Linked DNA regions of Duganella dendranthematis. Each later gene encodes a partner of the first gene's protein in a complex. Links are inferred from orthologs where the notes say so. Each region holds a gene or a part of one and is shown on either strand. Other genes may lie near its edges.

Region 1 (5,255 bases):
GGTCGCTAACCGGGGTCAGCCTGGACAAAGTCTGGGTGTCGGTGCGCAGCGCGAACAGCCATTGCGGCGTGCTGTAGGCCTTGGTCTGGATGGCCGGATAATCGGCCGCCAGGGTAGGGGCGGCGGCCAATACGGCCATCGGCAGCAACCAGGTGGATAAATGTGGTGTCATGGGCAATCCTGTTTGAACGACAATACCGGCACTGTAACACCAGCATGGCCGGGCTGGCGTTCCGCCTGAAAAGCTGGTATAGTCGCGGGCTTACCTCTTCCCACACCTGTCTTGACGCCAGGGTGGGCTCATTTTCAAGTCCTTAAGGGAGTTATACATGCGTCACTACGAAATCGTATTTATCGTCCATCCGGACCAGAGCGAGCAAGTGCCCGCCATGATCGAACGTTACAAAGCAACCGTAACGACTCGCGGCGGCTCCGTGCACCGCGTTGAAGATTGGGGCCGCCGCCAAATGGCTTACCCAATCCAGAAACTGGCCAAAGCGCACTACATCTGCCTGAACATCGAAGCAGACAACGAAACCCTGGTTGAGCTGGAAACCGCATTCAAATTCAATGATGCCGTTCTGCGTCACCTGACCGTCAAGCTGAAGAAAGCCGAAACCGCTCCTTCGCCAATGATGAAGTCGGTACAACGCGAAGATGCAGCGAAATCGCATCGCACCGAAGCTCCAGCCGCTGCTGCTCCAGCCGCTGCTTAATTGGTCTGAGAAGGAACCGCGCTGAACCAGCTCCAGTTCATCGCCCTCATCGCCGAACGGGATGCAATACGTTACACCCCGGCCGGTATGCCGATCGTCAATGCTGTACTCCAGCACCGGTCGCAGCAGATGGAGGCGGGCATCGCCCGATTGAGCGAGTTTGAAGTGTCCGCGATTGCCGCGGGCGAGATTTCAAGCCGCTTCAGTCAGACGCCGCTGGCAGGACTGTATCAGTTCACCGGTTTTCTCAACAAGAAAAGCCGCAATAGCAAAAGCCTGGTGTTTCACATCATTGATTTTAGTGCTGTCCAAGACAGCGCAATTTAAATACAGGAGCCTAAAATGGCATTCGGTAAAAAGTTCGACAAAAACAAGCTCAAGCTGAAAGAAAAGCGCAAGCAACAAAACCCACTGTTCAAGCGCAAGAAGTTCTGCCGCTTCACCGCCGCTGGCGTTGAGCAAGTAGACTACAAAGACGTAGACACCCTGAAAGACTTCGTCCAGGAAAACGGCAAAATCATGCCAGCACGTCTGACCGGTACCAAGGCGCACTACCAGCGTCAAGTTGACACCGCGATCAAGCGCGCTCGCTATCTGGCCCTGCTGCCGTACACCGATCTGCACAACGCTTAATCGCGGCAGAGTAACTGGAGAAGAACTATGCAAATCATTCTGTTGGAAAAAGTTGTCAATCTGGGCAACCTGGGTGAAGTCGTTAAAGTTAAAGACGGCTACGCACGTAACTTCCTGATCCCGCAAAAAATGGCCCGTCGTGCAACCACGTCGGCTATCGCGGAATTCGAAGCCAAACGCGCTGAACTGGAAAAAGCTGCTGCCGCCAAGCTGGCCGCTGCCCAAGCCCAAGGCGAGAAACTGAACGGCATGACCGTGACCGTTTCGCAAAAAGCTGGTGTTGACGGCCGTCTGTTCGGCTCGGTCACCAACTTCGACATCGCTGAAGCGCTGAGCAAAGCCGGCTTCGCAGTGGAAAAAGCTGCTGTGCGCCTGCCAACCGGTCCGCTGAAGACCGTCGGCGAGTTCCCAGTCACCGTTTCGCTGCACACCGATGTGCTGGCGGAAGTGACCGTTGCCGTCGTAGGCGAAGCTGCCTAAGACTGGACCGGGCGGCAACGCCTGTCTGGTTTGCAACACCCTTGAAAAAGCCGGGCTTTGTCCCGGCTTTTTTCTCGTCATAATTTTGTAGTACGGCACAAGCAGGTATAATTCGCGCCATGAACGCCCCCTCCGATCCGCAAGTCGATTCGCTCCGCGTCCCGCCGCACTCCATCGAAGCAGAACAGTCCGTCATTGGCGGCCTGCTGCGCGATAACGCGTCCTTTGACCGTATCGCCGACATGATGAATCCGGAAGACTTCTACCGGTACGACCACCGCATCATCTTCGAGCAGATCGTCAAGATGATCAACAGCTCGCGCCCGGCGGACGTCATCACCGTGTTCGAGAACCTGACCCAGCTGGGCAAGGCCGACGACGTCGGCGGCCTGACCTATCTGAACGCGATGGCGCAGAACACGCCGTCCGCCGCTAATATCCGCCGCTACGCCGAGATCGTGCGCGACCGCTCGGTGCTGCGCCAGCTGATCACCGTGGCCGACGACATTTCCGGCCAGGCGTTCAGTCCGCAGGGCAAGGAAACCAAGGAAATCCTCGACGAGGCCGAATCGCGCATCTTCGCCATTGCCGAGCAGGGCGCCCGCGGCGCCGCCGGCTGGCTGGCGGTGCAGCCGCTGCTGACCCAGGTGGTCGAGCGCATCGACGAGCTGTACTCGCGCGAGAACCAGTCGGAAATTACCGGCGTGCCGACCGGCTTCATCGACCTCGACCGCATGACGTCGGGCCTGCAGGGCGGCGACCTGGTCATCGTGGCCGGCCGTCCGTCGATGGGTAAAACCGCATTTTCGGTCAACATCGGTGAAAACGTCGCCATCGAAGCCGGTTTGCCGGTGGCGATTTTCTCGATGGAGATGGGCGGCGCCCAGCTGGCGATGCGTATGCTGGGCTCGGTCGGCCAGCTTGACCAGCACCGCCTGCGTACCGGCCGCCTGAACGACGAGGACTGGCCGCGCCTGACGCACGCCATCCAGAAGATGAACGACGCCCAGGTGTTCATCGATGAAACCCCGGCGCTGAATCCGATCGAGATGCGCGCCCGTGCGCGCCGCCTGGCGCGCCAGTGCGGCAAGCTCGGCCTGATCATCGTCGACTACCTGCAGCTGATGCAGGGTTCCAAGGCGGGCGACAACCGCGCCTCCGAGATCTCGGAGATTTCCCGTTCGCTGAAAGGCCTGGCCAAGGAGCTGGGCTGCCCGGTGATCGCGCTGTCGCAGCTGAACCGCTCGCTGGAACAACGCCCCAACAAACGTCCCGTCATGTCCGACTTGCGCGAATCCGGCGCTATCGAGCAGGACGCCGACGTCATCATCTTCCTGTATCGCGACGAGGTCTACAATCCCGACTCGCCCGATAAGGGAACGGCCGAAATCATTATCGGTAAGCAGCGTAACGGCCCGATCGGCGCGGTACGTCTGACCTGGATCGGCCAGTACACCAAATTTGGCAATTACTCTGGTAGCTTGGGTGTGTACCAGGGTGACTAATCCTTAACGCTGGTACCTCATCCAAGAGACCGGCGATCTGCAGTAGTAATAAAACGGAGAAAAATATGTTTGGACGTTTGATGCCCACCGAGGGCAAATTCTTTGACCTGTTTAATCAGCACGCCGAGCTGTGCGTCAAAGGCGCAAAAGAAATGGTGGGCCTGATGTCCAACTTCGACGACCTGGAAAACCGCGTGCACGCGATCGAGAGCATCGAGAAACAGGCCGACAAGATCACCTACCAGACCGTCGACCTGCTGCACAAAACTTTCATCACGCCGATCGACCGCGACGACATCCACAAGCTGATCACGCGCCAGGACGACATTCTCGACCTGCTGGAGGACGCGGCCCAGACCGTGTCGCTGTACGACCTGCATTCGGTGACGCCGGAAGCCAAGCGCCTGGCCGAGCTGGTGCTGGCCTGCGCCGAGAAGGTCAAGGAAGCCGTGTCGCTGCTGCATAACATGGACAACTCGCGCCAGATCGTCGCCATCTGCGAAGAAATCGACCGCCTGGAGTCGGACGCCGACCACGTGATGCGCGCCGCCATGTCCAAGCTGTTCCGCGATGAGCCGGATGTGCGCAACCTGATCAAGATGAAGGCCATCTACGAAATCCTCGAAACGGTGACCGACCGTTGCGAAGACGTGGCCAACATCATCGAAGGCATCATCGTCGAAAACGCTTAAGAATAACAATATGCATACCATACAAATCAGTCTCTACGTGCTGATCCTGCTGATCGGGCTGGCGCTGATATTCGACTTCATGAACGGCTTCCACGACGCCGCCAATGCGATCGCCACGGTGGTCTCGACCGGCGTGCTGAAGCCGCAAACGGCGGTGGCCATGGCGGCGCTGTTCAACTTCGTGGCGATCTTCGTGGTCGGCCTGCACGTGGCCGGCACGGTCGGCAAGGGCACCATCGACCCCGGCATCGTCGACCAGTACGTCATCTTTGGCGCGCTGGTGGGCGCCATCGTCTGGAACCTGTTTACCTGGTACTACGGCATTCCATCGTCGTCGTCGCACGCGCTGATCGGCGGCCTGGTGGGCGCCGCGGTGGCCAAGTCCGGCACCAGCGCGCTGGTCGGCGGCGGCCTGTGGAAGACCGTGCAGTGGATCATCCTGTCGCCGCTGATGGGCTTTGTGTTCGGCTCCATCATCATGTTGATTGTGTCGTGGATCTTCGTGCGCTCGACGCCGCGCCGGGTCGACAAATGGTTCCGCCGCCTGCAACTGATCTCGGCTGCTTCGTACAGCCTGGGCCACGGCGGCAATGACGCGCAGAAAACCATCGGCATCATCTGGATGCTGCTGATCGCGGTCGGCCAGGTGCCGGCCGGTGGCGAAACGCCGCCGCTGTGGGTGATCGTGTCGTGCTACGGCGCGATCTCGTTCGGCACGCTGTTCGGCGGCTGGCGCATCGTCAAGACCATGGGCCAGAAGATCACCAAACTGAAGCCGGTCGGCGGCTTCTGCGCCGAGAGCGGCGGCGCCATCACCTTGCTGATCGCCTCGCACTTCGGCGTGCCGGTGTCGACCACGCACACGATTACCGGCGCCATCGTCGGCGTCGGCTCGGCGCAGAAGATGTCGGCGGTGCGCTGGGGCGTGGCGGGCAACATCGTCTGGGCCTGGATCTTCACCATTCCCGCTTCGGCCTTCGTGGCCGCGCTGGCCTGGTGGGTCGGACACCACATCATGTAACACCAAGGGAGCTGCGGCTCCCTTTTTTGTTGCTGCCGATACGAAGAAAAATTACTTTAGGTATAGTGGCTGCTGGTCGTATTTTAGTGAATAAGAGCATGTTTATCGATTTCGCAAACCTGCAGCGGATGGCGCAACAATCCGCCGCTGTGACGCAACCCTGCAGCTGTAACGACGCGCAGGCGTTGGCCTGGCAGCAGATTCCGCT
Region 2 (4,001 bases), 660 kb from region 1 along the record:
GACGATTCGCCTGATCCTGGCCGACATCAAGCGCAAGGAAGTGGACGAGCAGATCGAAGTCAGCGATGAGCAGGTGGTGGCCATCGTGGAAAAAATGATCAAGCAGCGCAAGGATTCGATCACCCAGTTTGAAGCGGGCAACCGTCCCGACCTGGCCGATATCGAAAAAGCCGAACTGAGCGTGCTGGTCACCTACATGCCTGCAGGCCTGTCGGACGAGGAAATCGCCGCTGAAGTCGCTGCCGCCGTGGCCGCATCGGGCGCCGCCGGTCCTCAGGACATGGGCAAAGTGATGGGCATCGTCAAGCCGAAGCTGGCCGGCCGTGCCGATATGACCGTGGTGTCCGCCCTGGTCAAGAAAGCGCTGACCCCAGCGTAAGCAACACCGCCGCCGCCGTTTGATGTGCATCAAGGCGCATCGGCGGCGGCGGTATAGTCTGATCCACTCCGAGACCGTCCAGCCCAGTGATACCACAATCTTTTATCGCCGATTTGCTGAACCGCGTCGATATCGTCGACGTGGTCGGCCGTTACGTGCAGCTGAAAAAAGGCGGCGCGAACTTCATGGGGCTGTGCCCGTTTCACAACGAGAAGTCGCCCAGCTTCACCGTCAGCCCGACCAAGCAGTTTTACCATTGCTTCGGCTGTGGCGCGCATGGCACCTCGATCGGTTTCATGATCGAATATTCCGGCATGGGCTTTGTCGATGCCGTCAAGGAACTGGCGCAAAACGTCGGCATGGTGGTGCCGGACCAGGACGACAAGATTCCGCCAGCGCAACGGGCGCAAATGCAGGCCCAGAGCCTGGCGCTGACCGAAGCCATGACGCGCGCCACCGATTTCTACAAGCTGCAACTGCGCAGCGCGCCGGAGGCCATTGCTTACCTGAAACGTCGCGGCCTGACCGGCGAAATTGCCGCCCGCTTCGGCCTCGGCTACGCGCCGCACGGCTGGGACAATCTGCGCTCCGTGTTTCCCGACTATGAAGCGGTGGCGCTGGCCGAATCCGGCCTGGTGATCGACAAAGTGGACGAGGATGGCGGCAACCGCAAGCGCTATGACCGCTTCCGCGAACGCGTGATGTTCCCAATCCGCAATACCAAGGGCCAGGTCATCGCCTTCGGCGGCCGGGTGCTGGATCAGGGCGAACCCAAATACTTGAATTCTCCCGAAACGCCTTTATTTTCAAAGGGCTTCGAGCTGTATGGCTTGTTCGAGGCGCGCCAGGCGATCCGCGACGCCGGCTATGTGCTGGTGACGGAAGGCTATATGGACGTGGTGGCGCTGGCGCAGATGGGCTTCCCGCAAGCGGTGGCGACACTCGGCACCGCCTGCACCACCCATCACGTACAGAAGTTGTTGCGCCAGACCGACACGGTGATCTTCAGTTTCGACGGCGACAAGGCCGGCCGCCGCGCTGCACGCCGCGCGCTGGAAGCGTGCCTGCCGCATGTGACGGACAACAAGACGATCAAGTTCCTGTTCCTGCCGACCGAGCACGACCCGGACAGCTACGTGCGCGAACACGGCAAGGAAGCGTTTGAACAGGAAATTTACGAGGCGATGCCGCTGTCGCAGTTCCTGATCAAGGAAGCCTGCGGCGAGCACGATATGAATAGCCTCGAAGGCCGCGCCCGCGCGCAGTTCGACGCCAAGCCGATGTTGCAGGCGATGACCCCGACCGCGCTGCGCCTGCAGATCGTCCGTGGCCTGGCGCAGCTGACGCAGACCTCGCCGTCGGAAATCGAGGTGCTGTTCGAGCTGTCCAAGCCGGTGGCGCTGAACAAGATCGCGCCGCCACGCGGCGGCCGGCCGCAGCCGAAAGGGCTGGAGCTGCAAATCATGCGCGTACTGGTGGCGCATCCGGCGCTGGCGCTGGAGATCGATGACGCGGCCCAGGCGGCGTTCGGTTTCTTCGGCCAGGAATCGGCCGAGCGGCTGGCGCAGCTGGTGACGACGGCGCGCGAGATGGGCGAGGGTGGCGCGTTTGCCGCATTTGCCCAGCATCTGAAGTCGCTGGGCGACGATTACGACAGCCTCATCGCTGAAATCGTCAAGGAGCCTGAGACTGAGCGCGATACCGAGCGCGTGGTATTGCGGGCGGCGATTCGCCAGGTCAAGCATGATGCGCTCAAGCATGAGTTGAGCCAGTTGTTTGCCGCGGGCCTGTCGTCCGATGAGATTGGAGTGCGCTACCGCGAGCTGACCGCACAGCAGGATCAGCTGTTGCGCGAGGCGCAGGCGGAGTTGCCCATCCGTTAAGTTGTTGTTGGTTTTGTGTCGTAACGTTTCTGTCATTATTCCAGTGGGGGATGTCCCGGTCTTCCCTCTGGAAATTGAAAAGTGACGTGCTATAATAAAACGCTAAGTGTTGTATGTTTTGGCATCGTTTTTCTGTTCAGAGTGTGTTTGTTTTCAGTGAGTTAGGCTCTTGATCGACGCGGAAGGACAGGTGTCGGCGGCCAGGGCCAGCTACGGTTGAGCAAATAGTCTGTTTGCTAGCTCACCGAGCCACGGTTTCTTGCCCCCGCGCACGTGTCTGATGCAGTAGAATTCCTTGGAGTTCTATAGAGGGCGGTCGGCCTGACCCAGGTGTAAGTAAGTCGTAGTATTGTCGGACTTGTGTAGTCGGCAAGTTCGAAGACGTAGTGATCTAAGGATCGAAACTTTATCCGTAATCGAAAGCGCCTGTGCCAATCAAGAAACCTGAATCCAAAGCGGCTGAAAAGCCAGCTAAAGTGAGCGCAAAATCCGCTAAAACGGCTGATAAGCCGGAGACGCGTGTTGCCAGCAATCCGCCGGCGGTCAGCCAGACCACCGACGCGGCGACGCTGGCAGCCATCGACACGTCGGGTTACGTGTTGCCTTCGGTCAAAGTGCCGGGCCGGCGCGGGCGCAAACCTAAAGAATTCCAACCCGAGAACGACGAAGTCGCCGCACTCAACGCGGTCGAACGCGCCGAGCTGAAGGCGGTCGACAAGGCCAAGGCCAAGGACCGCAAGGCCAAGGAAAAAGCGCTGCTCAAAGATGCGTTCTCGTCGGATACGGAAGCGACCGAGGAAGAGCTCGAACGCCGCCGCCAGAAACTCAAGACCCTGATCAAGTTCGGCAAGGAACGCGGTTTCCTCACGTACGCCGAGATCAACGACCATCTGCCAGACAATATCGTCGATCCGGAAGCGATCGAAGGCATTATTGGCACCTTCAACGACATGGGCATCGCCGTCTACGAGCACGCGCCCGATGCCGAGACGCTGCTGCTGTCCGACAATGTCGCCACCGTGACCAGCGATGACGAAGCCGAGGCCGCCGCCGAAGCGGCGCTGTCCACCGTCGATTCCGATTTCGGCCGCACTACCGACCCGGTCCGCATGTATATGCGCGAAATGGGTTCGGTCGAGCTGCTGACCCGTGAAGGCGAGATCGAAATCGCCAAGCGCATCGAAGATGGCCTAAAGGACATGATCCAGGCGATTTCGGCCTGCCCGGTGACGATCGCGGAAATCATCGCCGCGTCCGACCGCATCCGCGCCGATGAGATCAAGATCGACGAAATTGTCGACGGTCTGGTAGACGATAACGAAGACGCGCCGCCGGCGCCGGCGCCCGCCGCCAGCGACGAGGACGAAGAAGAAGAGGAAGAAGAGGAAGAGGAAGAAGAGGAAGAGGAAGAAGCCAGCGCTTCGGGCGCTGCCGCCGGCTACTCGGCCGAACAGCTGGAAGCGATGAAAAACGCTGCGCTGGATAAATTCGACACCATCTCCCTGCAATTCGACAAGATGCGCCGCGCCTTCGAGAAGGAAGGCTACAACTCCAAGGCCTACGTCAAGGCGCAGGAAGCGATTTCCTCGGAACTGCTGGGCATCCGCTTCACCGCCAAAGTGGTAGAAAAGCTGTGCGACACGCTGCGCGGCCAGGTAGACGAAGTGCGTCACATCGAGAAGCAAATTCTCGACGTGGCGGTGAACAAGTGCGGTATGCCGCGCGCGCACTTTATCAAA

The links. The genes of interacting proteins can lie anywhere in the genome.
Region 2: the proteins of HH213_RS03100 (region 1) and dnaG are in contact, whole or in part, in a crystal structure (PDB 2R6A), measured with the Geobacillus stearothermophilus proteins. The link is inferred for Duganella dendranthematis from one-to-one orthologs. Residues at the interface, in WP_033016901.1 of Geobacillus stearothermophilus: Ser13, Glu15, Ala16, Gln18, Glu91, Leu92, Asp94, Ala95, Val96, Pro97, Thr98, Ala99, Ala100, Asn101, Tyr104, Tyr105, Ile108; in WP_049624496.1 of Geobacillus stearothermophilus: Lys456, Leu457, Leu458, Pro459, Ala460, Asn463, Ala464, Leu467, Leu535, Leu536, Ile537, Ala538, Gln544, Glu545, Asp548, Tyr549, His552.

The regions. Positions count from the first base shown.
Region 1 is NZ_CP051684.1:657,240-662,494, reverse strand. What follows is about bases 1,164-4,141. They hold HH213_RS03100 (replicative DNA helicase), read left to right. Parts: upstream 1,164-1,948; coding sequence 1,949-3,334; downstream 3,335-4,141. Other genes in these bases: HH213_RS03090 (inorganic phosphate transporter), read left to right, coding at 4,037-4,141; HH213_RS03095 (DUF47 domain-containing protein), read left to right, coding at 3,400-4,026; rplI (50S ribosomal protein L9), read left to right, coding at 1,377-1,829; rpsR (30S ribosomal protein S18), read left to right, coding at 1,164-1,349. Also shown: HH213_RS03125 (DUF5695 domain-containing protein), read right to left, coding at 1-172; rpsF (30S ribosomal protein S6), read left to right, coding at 330-716; priB (primosomal replication protein N), read left to right, coding at 738-1,043; more of rpsR, read left to right, coding at 1,059-1,163; more of HH213_RS03090, read left to right, coding at 4,142-5,047; HH213_RS03085 (hypothetical protein), read left to right, coding at 5,146-5,255. UniProt on the Escherichia coli protein: The main replicative DNA helicase, it participates in initiation and elongation during chromosome replication. Travels ahead of the DNA replisome, separating dsDNA into templates for DNA synthesis.
Region 2 is NZ_CP051684.1:1,321,088-1,325,088, reverse strand. The notes cover bases 1-2,863. They hold dnaG (DNA primase), read left to right. Parts: upstream 1-465; coding sequence 466-2,262; downstream 2,263-2,863. Other genes in these bases: rpoD (RNA polymerase sigma factor RpoD), read left to right, coding at 2,691-2,863; HH213_RS06130 (GatB/YqeY domain-containing protein), read left to right, coding at 1-379. In the rest of the region: more of rpoD, read left to right, coding at 2,864-4,001. UniProt on the Escherichia coli protein: RNA polymerase that catalyzes the synthesis of short RNA molecules used as primers for DNA polymerase during DNA replication.